DNA from 2 places in the Synechococcus sp. UW69 genome. Region 1 is predicted to be linked to the other one. Evidence: predicted binding sites of a transcription regulator. Region 1 holds the regulator's gene; the other holds the start of a gene.
What was found. Region 1 encodes HrcA, which represses chaperone genes, less so after heat shock. Its sites were predicted from a motif close to TTAGCACTCNNNNNNNNNGAGTGCTAA; they were not measured.
Positions count from the first base shown of each region.

Region 1 (9,139 bases):
GCCAGTCGGCCAGCCACTCGACGGGAATTGGGAAACCCCAACCACCCAGATAGAGGACGCTGACCAGAATGGCGGAGAGCACCAAATTGATGTACCCGGCCAGATAGAAGAGGGCAAACTTCATGCCCGCGTATTCGGTCTGGTAACCGGCAACCAACTCTTCTTCGGCTTCAGGGAGGTCGAACGGAAGCCGCTCGCACTCAGCCAGGGCACAAATCCAGAAGATCAGGAAACCCACCGGCTGACGCCAAATGTTCCAGCTGAGGATGCCTGCTCCGGTCTGCTGATCAACGATGTCGACGGTGCTCAGCGAGTTGGTCATCATCACCACGGCCAGCACAGCTAAAGCCAGGGGGATCTCGTAGCTGATCGACTGCGCTGCGGCCCTTAGACCGCCGAGAAGGGAATACTTGTTATTCGAGGCATAACCGCTCATCAGCAGACCGATGGGCTGAATGCTGCTGAAGGCAATCCAAAGGAAAATGCCCACGCCCACGTTGCTGATCAGCAGGTTCTGGCCGAAGGGGATGATCAACCAGGAGATGATCACCGGCACCACCACCAGAATCGGGCCAAGGGTGAACAGCAGGCTGTCGGCCCGCGCCGGAATGATGTCTTCCTTGACCAGAAGCTTGAGGCCATCGGCCAGAGGCTGAAGCACGCCGAGGGCACCGGCGTACTGAGGTCCGATCCGTTGCTGAACGGCGGCCGAAATCTTGCGTTCCAACCAAACCGACACGAGCACACCCACCACTGCAGCCACCAGGACCAGCAGCATGGGCAGTGGCAGCCAGAGCAGTCTCGCCACCTCTGGAGAGAGGCCTAAACCTTGCAGCGCCTGGCTAAAGCTCAATTCCAGGTCAAGTCCCGGACTCACCATGGTGTCGACGGAAGTGGGTGCAACTTAGGCGGCCGGAGCCGAAACTCGCTCCTCGATGGGCATCCAGGAGCGTGGCTGTGAGCCGGAATAGATCTGCGAGGGCCGAAAAATCCGGTTCGCCCCCAGCTGCTCACGCCAATGGGCCAGCCAGCCGGCGACCCTGGCGATCGCGAAGACTGGCGTGAACAGATCCCTGGGAATACCGAGCTTGCGGTAAACGAGCCCGGAATAGAAATCCACGTTGGGATAGATGCCTTTCGGGCCGAGCCGGGATTCCGCTTCCTGCTCAATCGCCCGGGCCACGTCGTAGAGGTCGTCATGGCCAAAGCTGTCAAACATCTCCTCAACCAGCGACTGAAGGATCACAGCGCGGGGATCTTTGACCTTGTACTCACGGTGGCCGAAACCCATCACCTTCCGCTTCGACGCGACGGCATCGTCGAGGAAGGCGCCGGCGTTTGCAGGGCTTCCAACTTGCTCCAGCATGGCGAGAACATCTTCATTGGCCCCGCCGTGAAGCGGTCCCGCCAGGGTGCCGACTGCAGAGGCCACCACGGCATAGGGATCCGTCAGGGTGCTGGCGGTGACACGGGCACTGAAGGTGCTCGCATTGAGGCTGTGCTCGGCATGAAGCATCAAACAGCGATCAAAAATCCGCGCCGCCAGGGGATCAGGCTCCCGCTCCGTGAGCATGTACAGGAAATTGGCGGAATAGGCCAGATCATCCCGAGGCTGAATCGGATCCTGGCCTTTGCGAATCAACTGAAACGCCGCCACCATCGTCGGGATCTTGGCAATCAGACGCACCACCGCGTCATAGATGTATTGCGGGTCGTCAATGGCCCGCCGGGAATAAAACAGGCCGAGGGATGCTGCACTCGATTGCAGGGCATCCATCGGATGGCCGCTGGCCGGGAAGCACTTCATCATGTCCCGCACCCGGAAGCTGACACGCCGGTGCATCTGCACCGCGTGCTCAAACTTCGCCAACTGATCGCGGCTCGGCAGCTCTCCCCAGATCAGCAGGTAGGCCGTCTCCAGAAAGCTGCTGTTGGCTGCCAGATCCTGCATCGGGTAGCCGCGATAGGTGAGCAGCCCCTGGTCTCCATCGATATCGCAGATGGCCGACTGGGTCGCCGGAACACCGTCGAGGCCTGGCCGCAGTTCGATCCCGGTCCGCGCATGGCGCAGGTCTCCTGTCTGCTGCTGGGCCAACACCTGAATGCCTCTATCAGCAACCTAAATCGTCAATCAACAGTGCCGGGCGAAGCAAGGTCTGCAACTGCCACTGGCCCGCCGAACAATGCAGCTGGATCACGCCGGCTTTCTTCAATAGCAGGCCACCAGGGGGACACCCCAGAAGCATGCAGGCCAGATCTCCAAGATCCGGCTCATGGCCCACCAGGCCGAGCCGTCCATCGACCGAGCTCAGCAGCGTTTCAAGGGCCCCTCCTGGTTTGAGGCGTTCATCCACCGCAAGGCCTGAGGCGAGCCCTGCCTCTAGGGCCAGTTCCGCCGTTTGCCGTGCCCTGCGGTAGGGACTGGACAACAGGCGATCCAGCCTCAGCCCCCGTCGCACCAAGGCTGCCATCACCATTTGCGTGCGCTGACGCCCAGCTGCGGTGAGGGGGCGATCCGGATGATCCCGCCCCGCCTGGCGGGGTTCTGCGATGCCATGCCGCAGCAGAACCAGTTCAGCCGAGTTCGAGGCGGGCATGCAAAGGAATCTCGGTGCCGCTCTGCTCCAGACGATCAGCGTCGACGGCGAACGCCAGACCCCGGACCTGGTCCTGCAAGGGCCGACCGGCCATCACCTGCAGCAGCCCCCACGGCCGCCATTGCCCCAAAAGTGATCGAGCCGGGGCATCCGCCAAAAGAAGAGCCTGCACGGGTTGGGAGGCCGATGCGAGCTCCTGCCACTGGTTCACGCGAGGCTGAAGGGCACGGCCGTTCTGGCGCTGCGCCAGAGCCATCAACGACTCACCCCACCAGTTCAGAGAGGACGAGCTGACCTGAGCCACGGCCAGCTGGGCATCCACTCCAGGCTGGCGTCCCCGCTGGCGAACAAGACGCGTCCACACACTCAAGACCTCACCATCTCCGTCCAGCTCAGACCGGGTCAGGCCTTGCTCCTGCAGACGTGCATCCACCGCATCCCTGGCGGGACTTTGAGAGCGCGTGGCCAAGAGCCAGCCCTCGGACTGGTCTTGCCAGAGGAGAGGGCCGTCATCGGACTGAACAACAGCATCTGCAGCCGGCTGGTCCCGCAACTGCTGCGCGAGAACCGGGCCGAACCACTGGGCCAGCGGATGGCTTTCGCCCGGATCCAACAGACGTGCTGGACTTTGCAGCTGCGCCAGCCAACGGCCATGTCCACCAGCCGAGGCGGTCAGATCCGTCAGGTCAGGCCATGGGGCGGAAGCAATAGTTTGCTGGAACCCGAGTCGCCCATCCACCGCCAGGGTCGAACCCTCCGGCCGAAGCGAAGCCACAAGGCCGTTCAGATCCTCGCGTTGGGCCACCACCTCAGGAAACTGCAACCAATGCTGAAGGGCGTGTGGCGATGCCGTCAGCAGCGCCACACCCTCACCGAGATCAGCGACCTGACGCTGCAGACGTTCATCCCCCAGCTGATGCTGATCCGGAAGCTGGGAGACATCGAGGGCCTGCTCCAGCACGCCCCGGCCTGAGGCCACCAAGAGCAGATCGTCATCGATCAAGGCCGTGGCCAGAGGTTGGGGGTCATGCCCCACCAAGGCCCCCTGGCCGCTGATCACACCGATGCCGCGGTAACTGCTGATCTGCAGATCGGTGCCCGCCAGGCTGCGGGTCTGCCAGAACCGTTGCAAGAAGCGCCTGGCGCCATCGTCATCCCGACTGGTCAAGGCCAGAACCCAGCCGGCGCTGGAGGCCCCATCGGTGAGGGTGAGACTGACTTCCTCGCCAAGCCAGGGCTCCAGCTCAAGACCGAACTGCAGGCCCGCCAAGGCGAAGACCCCCTCACGCCACTGCCGTGCACCATCGCGGGCATCGCGGCGTTCCGAGGCGGGGGCGACGGCCTGGGCATAGGCAGGCAGACGCCTGGGATCAGCCAGCCAGTGCAGGGATAAATCGGCATCCCTCGGCACAAAGCGAGCCGCCCGGGGCAGACGCAAAGGCTGCTCAGCCAGGTGAAGGGGGCTCTGGCGATCCATGGTCCAAAGCAGACCAGCAGCCAGAAGAAGCAGCGACAGCAGCACAGCGCCGGCAGCGCTGAGGAAGGGGCGGGCCTTCATGGGCCGGCGTTCTCGGATCCCTTCATCTTTGTCCATCAACGCAGAATGGCGCCATGGGCCAATCCCAACCACAACCAATCCAAGCCTCCGAATTGCAGAAGTGGCTGCAAAGTGAGCAGCCTTCACCCCAGCTGGTGGATGTGCGTGAGGCGGCTGAGCTCGCGATCGCACCTTTCCCCGGCGCAGTTCTGCACCGACCCCTAAGCCAATCCAATGAATGGCTCACGACGCTGCAAGCTGACCTCAAACCCGATCAAGCGGTGGTGGTGGTTTGCCATGCAGGCGTTCGCAGCTACCACTTCGGCCTGTGGCTGCTGGACCAGCCCTGGGGCCTCGAGGTATGGAACCTTGAGGGAGGAATTGATGCCTGGAGCCTGCAGGTGGATCCCAGCGTTCCCCGCTACTGATGAGCAAGCCCCTGTCCCTTCGGCAAGAACAGGTGCTTCAGGCGACGGTGCACCATTACGTCGACACCATGGAGCCGGTGGGAAGCCGCACCCTGGTGCAACGCTTCGGCATCCCCGCCAGCTCAGCCACCGTTCGCTCCGCCATGGGAGCTCTGGAACGTCGTGGTCTGCTGCATCAACCACACACCTCAGCCGGACGCATTCCCAGTCCGATGGGATACCGGCACTACGTGAATGCTTTGCTGCCGGAACCCGGCGTTGCCGTTCAGCACCTGGAACGGGAGCTCACGGGCCTGAGCCTGCGCTGGGCGGGTCTCGATGACCTGCTGATGCATCTGGCACGGCGACTGACGGATTTCACCGGTCTGATGAGCCTGATCACCCAACCTCAGCAGGAGAACCGCCAACTGGAGACGATCCGTCTGGTGCCGAGTGGTGATCGACTGCTGGTGATGCTGGTAGAAGCCAATGGCAGCGCAAGCCATCTCAACCTGCGCCTGCCGCACGGCGCCGAAGCCGAGCTCACAGCGATGGAACGCTGGGCGTCGGCGCAGCTCGAAGAGGGCGACCTGAACTGGGAGGCACTACCCAGGCAGTTGCAACGCAGCGGCGCTGTGCTGCGCAGCGCCCTCGACCAGCCCACCCCCACCATCAACCCCACGTCTGTTGTGGTGCATGGCCTCTCCAGGCTGGTGAGCGAACCGGAATTTGAAAGCACGGCAAGCCTTCGACCGCTGCTGGAACTGATCGACGAAGAACCCTGCACCTTGATCAGTCGCGGTGCATCCGCACGGGTGTGGATCGGCGACGAGCATCCGCAGCCTGCGTTGGAGGCGTGTGCGGTGGTTCAAGCCCCCTATCGCTGCAACGAGGGGCTCGGGCACGTGGCCCTCGTGGGTCCCATGCGCATGGCCTACGCCACGGCACGCGCTGCGGTGCAGCGCGTAGCCCGACATCTTGAGTTGCTGCTGGCTTGATACCTGAGCTTTAAAGCTGATCCCCCAGCTTCTCGGCCACGGTGTTGACGTCCTTGTCGCCTCGGCCGGAGCAGTTGATCACCACTTCGGTGCCCTCGGCCAGGGTTGGGCAGAGCTGCTCCAGCCAAGCGAAGGCATGAGCGGTTTCCAGGGCCGGAATGATTCCCTCCAGCTCACTAACCAACCGCAGGGCATCCAGGGCCTGCAGATCGGTGACGGCCGCATATTCCGCCCGGCCGATTTCACGCAGGTAGCTGTGCTCAGGGCCAACACCGGGATAATCGAGACCAGCGGAGATGGAGTGAGCCTCCATCACCTGGCCGTCGCCGTCCTGCAACAACAGGCTCATGGCGCCATGAAGGACGCCGGCACGGCCTTCGGTGATCGTTGCGGCGTGGCGGCCTGTCGCCACGCCATCGCCGGCGGCCTCAACGCCGATCAGACGAACAGAGGTGTCCTGAACGAAGGGATGGAACAGGCCCATGGCATTGGAGCCACCACCCACACAGGCCATCAACACATCCGGCAGCCGTCCGAAGGCCTCCTGACACTGCTGCTTGGACTCTTCACCAATCACCGCGTGGAAATCCCTCACCAACATTGGATAGGGATGCGGGCCAGCGACGGAGCCAAGGATGTAGTGGGTGGACTCGACGTTGGTCACCCAGTCGCGGATGGCTTCACTAGTGGCGTCCTTAAGGGTGGCGGTGCCCGCCGTCACCGGTTGCACCGTGGCGCCCAGCAAGCGCATGCGAAACACGTTGAGGGCCTGGCGGCGCATGTCTTCGGCGCCCATATAGATCACGCACTCGAGACCGAAGCGCGCGCAGACCGTGGCCGTAGCGACGCCGTGCTGGCCCGCACCGGTCTCAGCAATGATCCGCTTCTTGCCCATGCGCAGCGCCAGCAGGGCCTGCCCCAGAGCGTTGTTGATCTTGTGCGCCCCGGTGTGGTTGAGATCTTCTCGCTTGAGCCAAATGCGGGGACCACCGTCGGAGCGGCGGTAATGGGCGGTGAGACGCTCAGCCTCGTAGAGCGGTGTCGCCCGACCGACGTAGTTCTTCAGCAGGCGGTTGAGCTCAGCCGTGAAGGCCGGATCATTCCAGGCCTGGGCGGCCGCCTGCTCCAACTCCGCCAAAGCCGGCATCAGGGTTTCAGGCACGTACTGCCCACCGAATCGGCCAAAGCGCCCATGGGCGCCGGGACGAACCGCCGGCTGCAAGCTGGAGGGATCCGGAGTGCTGGCGTTGGGCAAAGTGCTGGTCACGGATCGACGTTGGAGCGTCGGCTCAGCGTAAGCAGGCGATCACACGGTGCCGTGGGTCGCAGGCACGGATGCTGGGATTCCGGAACCCGGCCTCCTGCAACGCTGCGGGCAGATCCAGGGCGAAGTACTGCTCAATGAAGGGCTCTGTGCTCTTGAGCAGCGTGGCCACCGGCGCCGGCAAGCGCTGCAGCACCGAGGAGCCGGGGTCCTGGTCCACCATCAGCAAAACACCACCGGGCCGCAGCAGTCGGGCCGCTTCGGCCAGGACCGCAAGGGTCGCCCCCTGGGGGAGCTCATGGCAGACGAACTGCAGGCTGACCAGATCAACGGAACCCGAGGCCAGCCCAGTGGCTTCGGCGGCGGCATGGCGCCAGTCGTGCACAAGGCCCTGGGGGTCACGCACGCGGGCCACCGACAGCATCTCTGGCGACAAATCCAGGCCGATCAGCGTCGGAGGGTGCGCAGAGCTGGCTGCGGAACGGGCGTTCAGCCAGCGGGCCAGGGCCTGGGTGCTCACCCCGACGGAACAGCCCAGATCCACGACACGGTCGATCGAGGCGGGGAGCAACGGTTCCGCCACAGCATGAATGGCATCGCGGAGCCGTGCCTGAGCCTCGGCAGGCATCAGCTGCTCCTCCGGCCACACCCGCAGAGCCATGGCATCGGTGGCCTGCTCGGCTTCAGCGGCAGCCTGCCAGCAGAGGTTGCCCTGCTCATAGGCATGGAATCGAGACAGGTAATAGGCCGGCGGGGTGAGGCCTGCCGTAGTGCTGGCAGCGAGCAACGGTTCTGCCGCCTGCTGCAGCTCCTTGCGTCGGGCCCGCCAAGGAATGCCGTTACTCTCAGCCGTGCGAATGATCAGCTGCCGCGCCTGGAAGAACAGGGGACGACGCAGCAGGCCGATACCGATCAAAGCCTCGATCAGACGGCCGAGGCCGCGGCTGGAATCGGCCCAGCGAGGTGTTGTTGTGAGCGCAGCATGGGTGGTCATCGACAATGCATCTCGATTGCGACGGGTGGATGCCGAAGGGCGGCTGGCAGGAATTCAGCAGCGCGGACAGTCTGCAGCGACCGAGCGGGGCGACGACGGAGCCCACAGCAAAGTCTCAGCAAATGGTGCGGGTGCAGCCCACCCGCGGCGGCAAAGGCGGCAAAACCGTAACGGTGATCCGTGGCTTGGAGCTTGATGCTGCGGGCTTCAAGGCTCTGCTGAAGAAGCTCAAAACACGCATCGGCAGTGGCGGCACCGCCAAAGACGGGGTGATCGAACTTCAAGGGGATCAGGTGGACCTGACTCTCGAGCTGCTCAGCAAGGAGGGATACCGGCCGAAACGGGCTGGTGGGTAAGTGAGAATGGCCGCCACTTCATGCCTTGGCCATGACTGCCAGCCCCACCTACGGAGAACTCACCAATAAGGGTGCGTCCACCAACATCGCCTGGCATGAAGCCTCCGTTGGCCGAGACGAGCGCTCGAAGCAGCGCGGACACCGCAGTGCCATCCTCTGGTTCACCGGACTTTCGGGTTCCGGCAAAAGCACCCTGGCCAATGCCGTCAACGCGGCTCTGTTTGAGCGGGGGCTCGCCACCTACGTGCTTGACGGGGACAACATCCGCCATGGCCTTTGCAAGGACCTGGGCTTCTCCGATGCCGACCGTGAGGAGAACATCCGCCGCATCGGTGAAGTGGCCAAGCTGTTCCTGGATGCAGGCGTGATCGTGCTGACCGCCTTCGTCTCCCCGTTCCGCGCTGATCGAGACAAGGCCCGTGGCCTGGTGGAGGACGGTGACTTTCTCGAGGTGTTCTGCGCTGCCGATCTCGATGTCTGCGAATCCCGCGATCCCAAAGGCCTTTACGCCAAGGCACGGGCTGGGCAGATCAAAGAATTCACCGGCATCTCCAGCCCCTACGAAGCACCGGAGACGCCCGAGCTGAAGATCGACACCGGCAAGCAGGATCTAGCCGACTCCGTGGAGCTGGTGATCAAGGCACTCCAGGAGCGGGGGGTGATTCCGGCGGCCTGATATCGCCGGCCCTGGCGGCATCGGCCAGGGTCTTGATGCAACTGGCCACCGGAACCGCCAACAGCAGTCCCAGGAGATCACCCACGCCGTAGAGGGCACCCACCCGGGCACCGATCGGCAAAGCGATCAGCAACCAGGCCGGTTGCAGCCCGACGATGCTGCCCATCAGCCGCGGCTGGATGACCTGATCCACGATCTGACCAACGACGATCGCCGCGGCGAGCAGCTCGAAGCCTGTGCGGGGATCCTGTACTGCCAAAACTGCACTCACCGAGACAATCGACACAGCGCTGGCGTAAGGCACCAGGGT
Region 1 is NZ_UCNW01000009.1:32,604-41,742, forward strand. Features, by position in the region: gene nuoH (NADH-quinone oxidoreductase subunit NuoH) at 1-877, opposite strand, end outside; gene DXY29_RS07830 (citrate synthase) at 905-2,095, opposite strand; gene DXY29_RS07835 (histidine phosphatase family protein) at 2,112-2,597, opposite strand; gene DXY29_RS07840 (DUF3352 domain-containing protein) at 2,575-4,191, opposite strand; gene DXY29_RS07845 (rhodanese-like domain-containing protein) at 4,209-4,562, shown strand; gene DXY29_RS07850 (heat-inducible transcriptional repressor HrcA) at 4,562-5,539, shown strand; gene trpB (tryptophan synthase subunit beta) at 5,550-6,806, opposite strand; gene DXY29_RS07860 (class I SAM-dependent methyltransferase) at 6,829-7,797, opposite strand; gene DXY29_RS07865 (translation initiation factor) at 7,827-8,153, shown strand; gene cysC (adenylyl-sulfate kinase) at 8,185-8,829, shown strand; gene DXY29_RS07875 (AI-2E family transporter) at 8,789-9,139, opposite strand, start outside.

Region 2 (9,139 bases), on a different contig from region 1:
TCCGTTTCGACATACAACAACGCCAGACGCTCCAATACCTTGGAATAGGCCTTGTCTTGCCGTCGACAGAGATCCTTGAAACGCTGGAGCGTCTCCGGGGCGAACTGAGCGGCAAAGGCACCGAGACGCTGCGGCATTTGTCCCGACAGAACCAGACGAATCAATACATTACCCCGCGCACTTCTGCACCCCTTACTCTTCATGCCCTGCAGCTGAAACCGCGCCCCAATCATCAAATGTCTTGAAGGCTCTAGATCTGACAAGACAATGACTGAGTCAAAAAAAGAGGTCCCGCAGGACCTCTTGATATGACTGGGATATGGGTGATTCGGTGGTTTCTAAACCAACCGCACCGACGTCAATAGTCGAAGTCACCGCCGCCCATGCCACCGGCAGGAGCTGCTTCCTTCTTCTCAGGCAAGTCAGCCACGATGCACTCAGTGGTCAACACCATGCCAGCAATCGATGCGGCATTCTGCAGACCGGAGCGGGTCACCTTGGCGGGGTCAACGATGCCGGCAGCCAGCATGTCAACGTACTCGCCGGAAGCTGCGTTGAAGCCCTCGGCACCTGCGCGAGCCTTGACGTTCTCAGCCACAACAGCACCGTTGGCACCTGCGTTTTCAGCGATGCGCATCAGCGGAGCGGTCAGAGCAGCAGCCACGATGTTGGCGCCAATCAGCTCCTCGCCAGAGAGGCTGGAGGCAGCCCACTGCTCCAGAGCCGGAGCCAGGTGAGCCAGGGTGGTGCCACCACCAGGAACAATGCCTTCCTCAACAGCCGCCTTGGTGGCGTTGATGGCGTCCTCGAGACGGAGTTTCTTGTCCTTCATCTCAGTTTCGGTGGCCGCACCCACCTTCACCACAGCGACGCCACCGGCCAGTTTGGCCAGGCGCTCCTGCAGCTTCTCCTTGTCGTAGGTGGAGTCGGTCTCGTCCATCTGCTTCTTGATCTGTTCGCAGCGGGCGCCGACAGCCGCCTCGTTGCCCTCGGCAACGATGGTGGTGGTGTCTTTGTTGATGGTGATGCGGCGGGCGGTGCCCAACATCTCCAGCTTGGCGTTCTCCAGCTTGAGGCCGGCGTCCTCTGTGATCAGCTGACCATTGGTCAGAACAGCCATGTCTTCCAACATGGCCTTGCGGCGATCGCCGAAACCAGGAGCCTTCACAGCAGCAACGTTCAACACGCCCCGCAGACGATTCACCACCAGGGTGGCGAGAGCTTCCTTCTCGATGTCCTCAGCAATGATCAGCAGAGGCTTGCCGGTGCGTGCGATCTGCTCCAGCACAGGCACGAGATCCTGAACCAGGCCGATCTTCTTGTCGGTGAGCAGGATGTAGGGCTCGTCGAGGACGGCTTCCATCCGCTCGGTGTCAGTCGCGAAATAAGGGGAGATGTAGCCCTTGTCGAAACGCATGCCCTCGGTGACCTCGAGCTCGGTCTCCATGGACTTGCCCTCTTCGAGGGAAATCACACCTTCCTTGCCAACCTTGTCCATGGCATCGGCAATCATCTTGCCGACTTCTTCGTCGTTGCCGGCGGAGATGGTGCCGACCTGAGCGATGGCGTTGCTGTCCGCGATGGGCTTGGCCATTTCCTGGATCTTGCTGACCAGGAAATCGGAGGCCTTGTCGATGCCCTTTTTCAGAGTGATCGCATTGGCACCGGCGGCCACGTTGCGCAAACCGGCCTTGACCATGGCGTGAGCCAGGACGGTGGCGGTGGTGGTGCCGTCACCGGCAGCGTCGTTTGTTTTGGAGGCGGCCTGGCGGATCAGAGCAACACCGGTGTTCTCGATGTGATCTTCAAGCTCGATCTCCTTGGCGATGGTGACACCGTCATTGATGATCTGGGGTGCACCGAACTTCTTCTCCAGCACCACGTTGCGGCCCTTGGGACCCAGGGTCACCGCAACGGCTTCAGCCAGGATGTCGATGCCTTTCTCGAGAGCGCGACGGGCGTTCTCGTTGTAGATGATGCGCTTTGCCATGGAAGGCGTTTCCTAATGAAGAGGATGAATAGGGATGGCTGAGCCGCAACTCAGCGGAGCTGATCTCAGTTGACGACAGCCAGGATGTCTTTCTCGGACAGCAGCACGTATTCATCGCTGCCGAGCTTGATGTCGGTGCCGGCGTACTTGCTGTAGAGGACCTTGTCGCCCACACCGACTTCGGGAGCCTGACGGCTGCCATCGTCGTTGCGCTTGCCGGGGCCCACTTGAACCACTTCACCCACTTGGGGCTTTTCCTTGGCGGTATCGGGCAGAAGGATGCCGCCGGCGGTCTTCTCTTCGGATTCGGAGACCTTGATGAAGATGCGGTCGCCGAGCGGTTTAACAGTTGAGACGCTGAGAGAAACAGCAGCCATGGGTACTTGCAGGAGCAGGGACAGGGCGCAATGCGCCACGCATCGAACCGAGTTGGCACTCGATGCCGATGAGTGCCAACGTATGCAATCGGGCGGCCCCTTTTCTAGTCCTAGAGCTGTGCGGGTGTCCGAACCGCAGGCTGTGCCGACCCAACCGATGGGAGCGTTGAACTGACAGTGGTATGGTTGCGCCGCTCTGAATGGGTCCGAGCGCGTAGCGCCTGTTCCCGCAACTCTCCTTACCTATGGTCGCTTCTGCTCCTGCATCTGCTGGCACCAAGGGTGTGATCCGTCAGGTGATCGGCCCGGTTCTGGACGTGGAATTTCCCGCAGGGAAATTGCCCAAGATCTACAACGCCCTGCGCATCGAGGGCAAAAACCCCGCAGGTGATGACGTCGCTCTGACGGCTGAAGTTCAACAGCTGCTTGGTGACCACCGTGTTCGCGCCGTCGCCATGAGTGGCACCGACGGACTCGTCCGCGGCATGGAAGCCGTCGACACCGGTGCACCGATCTCAGTGCCCGTCGGCGAAGCCACCCTGGGCAGAATCTTCAACGTTCTCGGTGAGCCCGTTGACGAGCAAGGACCCGTCAACACCACAACAACTGCTCCCATTCACCGCGAGGCGCCCAACCTCACCGAACTGGAAACAAAGCCCAAGGTTTTCGAAACCGGCATCAAGGTGATCGATCTGCTGGCTCCTTACCGCCAAGGCGGAAAGGTGGGCCTGTTCGGCGGTGCCGGCGTGGGCAAAACCGTGTTGATTCAGGAGCTGATCAACAACATCGCCAAAGAGCATGGCGGTGTGTCTGTCTTTGGCGGTGTGGGCGAGCGCACCCGCGAAGGCAACGACCTCTACGAGGAATTCAAAGAGTCTGGCGTGATCAACGCTGACGACCTTTCGAAGTCGAAGGTGGCCCTTTGCTACGGCCAGATGAACGAGCCCCCCGGCGCCCGGATGCGCGTGGGTCTCTCCGCTCTGACCATGGCGGAACACTTCCGCGATGTGAACAAGCAGGACGTCCTGTTGTTCGTGGACAACATCTTCCGCTTCGTGCAGGCCGGTTCCGAAGTGTCCGCACTGCTCGGCCGCATGCCTTCCGCTGTGGGCTACCAGCCCACTCTCGGCACCGACGTGGGTGCTCTTCAAGAGCGTGTTGCCTCAACCGTTGAAGGATCCATCACCTCGATTCAGGCGGTTTACGTCCCTGCTGACGACCTGACCGACCCCGCTCCTGCGACCACCTTTGCTCACCTCGATGCCACCACGGTGCTGAACCGTGCCCTGGCCTCCAAAGGCATCTACCCCGCTGTGGACCCTCTGGATTCCACCAGCACCATGCTGCAGCCAGCCGTTGTGGGTGATGAGCACTACCGCACCGCTCGCGCCGTGCAGTCCACCCTGCAGCGCTACAAGGAACTCCAAGACATCATCGCGATTCTGGGTCTCGACGAACTGTCGGAAGACGACCGTCGCACCGTGGATCGTGCCCGCAAGGTGGAGAAATTCCTCTCCCAGCCCTTCTTCGTGGCTGAAATCTTTACCGGCATGCCCGGTAAGTACGTGAAGCTGGACGACACCATCGCCGGTTTCAACCAGATCCTCGCCGGCGAGCTGGACAGCCTCCCCGAAGCCGCCTTCTACCTGGTGGGCAACATCGAGGAAGTGAAAGCCAAGGCCGAGAAGATCGCCGCCGAAACCAAGTGATCCTTGCGGGGGTGTGAATCACACCCCCAATCACGTGTTTCTCGACAGTCCGTTCTCTTTTCGAACCAAGGTTCATGTCCCTCACCCTCCGCGTGCTGGCAACAGACCAGAACGTCTTTGATGGCAGCGCCGACGAGGTGATCCTGCCAAGTACCACCGGTCAACTCGGCATCCTGCCCGGCCACATTTCGCTGCTCACCGCCATCGACATCGGTGTTCTGCGGGTTCGTGCCAACGGAGCCTGGAACTCCATCGCTCTGATGGGTGGTTTCGCCGAAGTCGATGCCGACGAAGTCACCGTTCTGGTGAACAAAGCCGAACTGGGCAGCGCCATCGATGCCGGTACCGCTGAAGCCGCCTTCCAGAAGGCCTCAACCGTCGTGGCTGGCATGGAAGGCCAACCGGCTTCTCCGGAAAAGCTCAAGGCACAGCAGCAGCTGAATGAAGCCCGGGCTCGCCTGCAAGCCAGCAAAACTCCTGACTAATTCATCTGCTTCGCAGATTGACTCCAATACGCCAGGGGCACACGCTCCTGGCTTTTTTGATGGTTCATCCGGATCACCACCTAGCTTCAGGCAGGCACAAAAAAACCTGCCCGAAGGCAGGTTTGGATGAACAACCTGAAGAAAGGGTTCAGGCGGTACCGCAGAACGTGACATCGGGGAACTTGACCTTGGCCTCGTCGAGGCTCTTGCCCTTGCCTTCCTCCTGCCAGTAGTTGATCACCTCAGTGGCTTGGTTGAGCACTTCAACCCGCTCGTTGTCGGTGATCCAACTCTTCCCTTCCAGCTCGGTCTTCAAGCTTTCCCAGGCATCCTCACGGGGCCAGAAGAAGTAAGACGTGAGAGGGCTGGGACCACCGCCGACGATCTGATCAACAGCGAGGGCCACGTTGTCGGGAAGCCAGAGGATCTTCAGCAGGAAGCGGCCCTCGTCGGCCTTAGGGGTGTAGCCGGAGGGAACACCATCGGCGTCGATGGTTGCCGTGGCCAGAGCCGCGGCGGCACCCTTCAGAACAGGACGGCCTTCACCCTCGCTGGCTGCAGGCTTTTCAGTGGTTTCAGCTGCCTGGGTGGCGCCTTCAGCCGCGTCGGCGGTCGGAGTCGCGACCTCCTGGTCGGTAGGGGCAGCGCCTTCGGTGACCGGCATGGTGTCAGCGCTCAAGACAGAAATACAAACAACTAACCTACCAGCCGCTCCCCATCTGACGTTCTGGGATCACCAACCATCCTGCTGTTCGACATCGATGGTGTGATCCGTGATGTCGCTGGCAGTTACCGAAGGGCCCTCCAATGCACTGTCCAGCACTACTGCGGTTGGCAGCCCAGCGCTGATGCCATCGATGCACTGAAGGCTGAAGGGGCCTGGAACAACGACTGGGACGCCAGCCTTGAATTGCTGCGGCGCCACGGCGCTGCTCTGCCTGATCGGGCCGCGCTGATCGATGTGTTCAGCGACTTTTACTTCGGCGGAGATCCAGAGGGGGACCCCAGTCACTGGACTGGATTCATCGGCGATGAGCCCCTGCTTGTGGACGCCAGCTTTTTCGCCACGCTCTCCGAAAGGAAGGTGCGCTGGGGATTCGTGAGCGGTGCTGAGCCGCCCTCAGCACGCTTCGTGCTGCAGCAGCGACTGGGGCTCCAGGATCCACCCTTGATCGCGATGGGAGATGCCCCCGACAAACCAGATCCCACAGGCTTGATCCGCCTGGCCAAGGCTCTGGGGGCGAACAACGAGGCAGCTCGGGTGGCTTATCTCGGCGACACCGTGGCCGATGTGCACACCGTGGTTCAAGCCCGAGAACGCTGGCCGGAGCAACAGTTCGTGAGTCTTGCGGTGGTGCCACCTCACCTGCAGACCATGGGGCAGGCAAAGGCGCGCACGATCTATGAACAACGGCTGCAGGAGGCCGGCGCCGATCTGGTGCTGAACAACACCGAAGCGCTGCTGAGCTGGGAGGGAGTGATGGCATGAGGGCGGCCGTTCTCCGCGAAACTCCCCTACTCATCGGGATCCTGGCCTTAATCAGCCTGGAAACCACAACAGTGCTCGACTGGCTGCTCCTGCAACCCGCTCTGCCCGTCCTCACTGGCCTTGGCCTGCTCAGTGTGCTGGTGCTGCTGATGGCGCGGGGAGTGGCGCACCATGCCGATCAACTGGCGGAGCAACTCGCGGAGCCCCTGGGAACCCTGGTGCTGACCGGATCCGTGATCGTTATTGAGCTTGCCCTGATTGCCTCCACGATGCTGACGGGAGACAGCAACCCGACCCTGGCCCGCGACTCGATGTTTTCGGTGCTGATGATCGTGCTCACGGGGGTTAAGGGCGTGACCTTGATCGTGGCCGCCAGGTTTCAGAGACAGGGCCGAACCCAGCCCATGCAGCTGGAAGACCTGGCGGCTGTAAATCAGAGCGGTTCGAGTGCCTACATCAATCTGATCACCACCATGAGCGTTTTGGCTCTGGTGCTTCCCAACTTCAGCCAGGACAGCATCGAGGCCAACTACTCGCTGCCAATCAATTGGCTGCTGACGTTCGTGTCGATCAGTCTTTACGGGATTTTTCTGGGCGGCCAGGTCGGCCGCTACCGCAACCTCTTCATCGATACCGCTCAGCAACAAGGCTCCGACCAACTTTCCCTCGAGGAAAGCACCTCAGCGGAACCAACACCCCATGACGAATCTCAGAGCTCAATTCTGCAAAACGTCTGTCTGATGGCAGCAGGCCTGCTGGTGCTGGTGCTGATCGCGGAATCGATGGGAAGCCTGATCGAAACCGGCATCAACGACCTCGAGCTACCCAGTTCCCTCGGCGGCCTACTCGTGGGCTTGCTGGTGGTGGCACCAGAAGCTCTCAATGCCTTCCAAGCTGCGGGGAAAGGGGAGTTGCAGCGGTCGCTCAACACTCTCTACGGCTCGTCCCTGGCGACCCTCTGCCTCACGGTGCCGGCAGTTCTGGCGATCGGTGAATTCACAGGCACCGATGTAATCCTCGGACTGGATCCGATCGAAACGGTGCTGCTGGTGCTGACGCTGATCCTGGTGCGGCCGATCAGCGGCCGCGTCAGCGAAATGGATGGCCTGATGCTGCTCACCGTGGGCGTGGTCTGGGTGGCCTTGCAGGTGGTGAGCTGATCCTGGGTCAGCGTTCCATCGCGGCAACGCTCTTCAGGGCACCAGCCGTGAGCACCTCGTGACCGGTCTCGGTAACGGCAACGTCATCTTCGATGCGGATACCGATGCCTTTCCAGCGATCGTCGATCTCAGGCTGACCTTCAGGCACGCTGAGCCGATCGCTGACATAAAGACCTGGTTCCACCGTGAGCACCATGCCCGGCTCCAGCGGAGCGGGTTGCTCCCCGAGCCGATAAGCACCAACGTCATGCACATCCAGACCCAGCCAATGGCCGGTGCGGTGCATGTACAGGTGGCGGTAGTCGCCCCGCTCGATGATCCCGTCCACGTCCCCGATCAGCAGGCCCAAATCCACCAGCCCCTCGACAAGCAAGCGCAGGGCTGTGGCGTGCACCGCATCAGCGGTGCCTCCTGGGGCCACGACAGCAATGGCAGCCTCCTGGGCTGCCAACACCAGGCTGTAGAGCTCCCGCTGTTCCGCCGAGAAGCTTCCATTCACAGGGAAGGTTCGGGTGATGTCACCGTTGTAGTAATCCTCCAGCGAACAGCCGGCATCAATCAGCAGCAGGTCTCCGTCCTGGAGGGGTGCCGTGTTGGCGGTGTAGTGCAGCACACAGGCGTTGTCGCCACCGGCAACGATGGAGCCGTAGGCCGGGCCGCGGGCACCTTGGCTGCGGAAGTGGGCTTCGATCGCCGCCTGAACCTCAGCCTCATTCATGCCGGGGCGGGTGATCGAACGGGCCAATTCGTGGGCTTCGGCGGAGATGCGACAAGCCTCCCTTAGCCGTTCCAGCTCGTGGGGCTCCTTGCGCAGGCGCAGGCGCTGCAAGATCGGGGTGGGTGCCACCAAGCCCAAGGCGGCCGTCCCCGTACGGGCAAAGGTGTCGAGCTGTCGCCCCCAGGCGGAGAGCACCATCGATTCGACAGAAGCGTGACGGCCAACCCGAAAGGCAATGGCTTCGGCACCGGCGAGGTACTCCGGCAGTTTTGCGCTCAACTGATCCAACGGATGGGCCACGTCCGCCCCGTAACGCTCCACAGCTCCCTCAGTGCCCCAACGAATCCCCGTCCACACCTCAGCCGCAGGGTCCTTGGGCTGCACGAACAGCACGTAACGCTCTCCCTCCGGCCGATGCGGCAGCAACAAGGCCACTGCATCGGGCTCATCAAAACCGGTGAGATAGAAAAAATCGCTGTCCTGACGGAAGGGCCATTCGCAGTCGGCGTGGTGGGTGGCCAATGCGGCAGCGGGAATCACCGCAGCGGCTGCGCCCAGTTGCTCCAGGAACAGGGCGCGACGACGCGCATGGATTCCGGAATCGAAGCCGTTCACAGCAGCAGAGAGTTCAGAGGAACAGGATGGCAGTTGGCAAGGCCAAACTGGCCAAGGCCTCTACGATGCAAGGAGTTTCAGACGGCAATGAGCTCCGACCTCCTGGTGCTGTTGCTGCTGGTTTTGGTGGTGCTGTTGGGCTCGGCCCTCTGCTCCGGCGTGGAAGCCGCTTTACTCACGGTAAGTCCGATCCGAGTGCACGAACTGGCGGCCCGGGAGCGCCCCGTACCCGGAGCCCGCAGGCTGGCGCAGTTGCGCAAGCGCCTGGGACGCACCTTGTCTGCCCTGGTAATCGCCAACAACGGCTTCAACATTTTCGGGAGCCTGATGCTGGGTGGTTACGCCGCCTGGGTGTTCGAACAACGGAACATCAGCGGCGCCGCCCTGCCGGTGTTCTCGGTGGGCCTGACCGTGCTGGTAATCCTGTTGGGCGAAATCCTGCCCAAAGCCCTCGGAAGTCGCCTGGCACTGCCAGTGTCCCTGGCCAGCGCACCACTTCTTCACTGGCTTGGCCTGGCGCTCAGGCCGCTTGTGCTGTTGCTGGAGAGAATGCTTCCGGCCATCACCGCAGAAGCGGAACTCAGCACCAACGAAGA
Region 2 is NZ_UCNW01000004.1:152,313-161,451, forward strand. Features, by position in the region: gene DXY29_RS01765 (hypothetical protein) at 1-137, opposite strand, end outside; gene groL (chaperonin GroEL) at 359-1,990, opposite strand; gene groES (co-chaperone GroES) at 2,056-2,367, opposite strand; gene atpD (F0F1 ATP synthase subunit beta) at 2,613-4,076, shown strand; gene atpC (ATP synthase F1 subunit epsilon) at 4,151-4,561, shown strand; gene DXY29_RS01790 (30S ribosomal protein PSRP-3) at 4,710-5,225, opposite strand; gene DXY29_RS01795 (HAD-IA family hydrolase) at 5,328-6,050, shown strand; gene DXY29_RS01800 (calcium:proton antiporter) at 6,047-7,210, shown strand; gene DXY29_RS01805 (aminopeptidase P N-terminal domain-containing protein) at 7,218-8,543, opposite strand; gene DXY29_RS01810 (CNNM domain-containing protein) at 8,631-9,139, shown strand, end outside.
Region 2: the regulator HrcA is predicted to act here: its motif matches at 2,420-2,446, upstream of groES (co-chaperone GroES).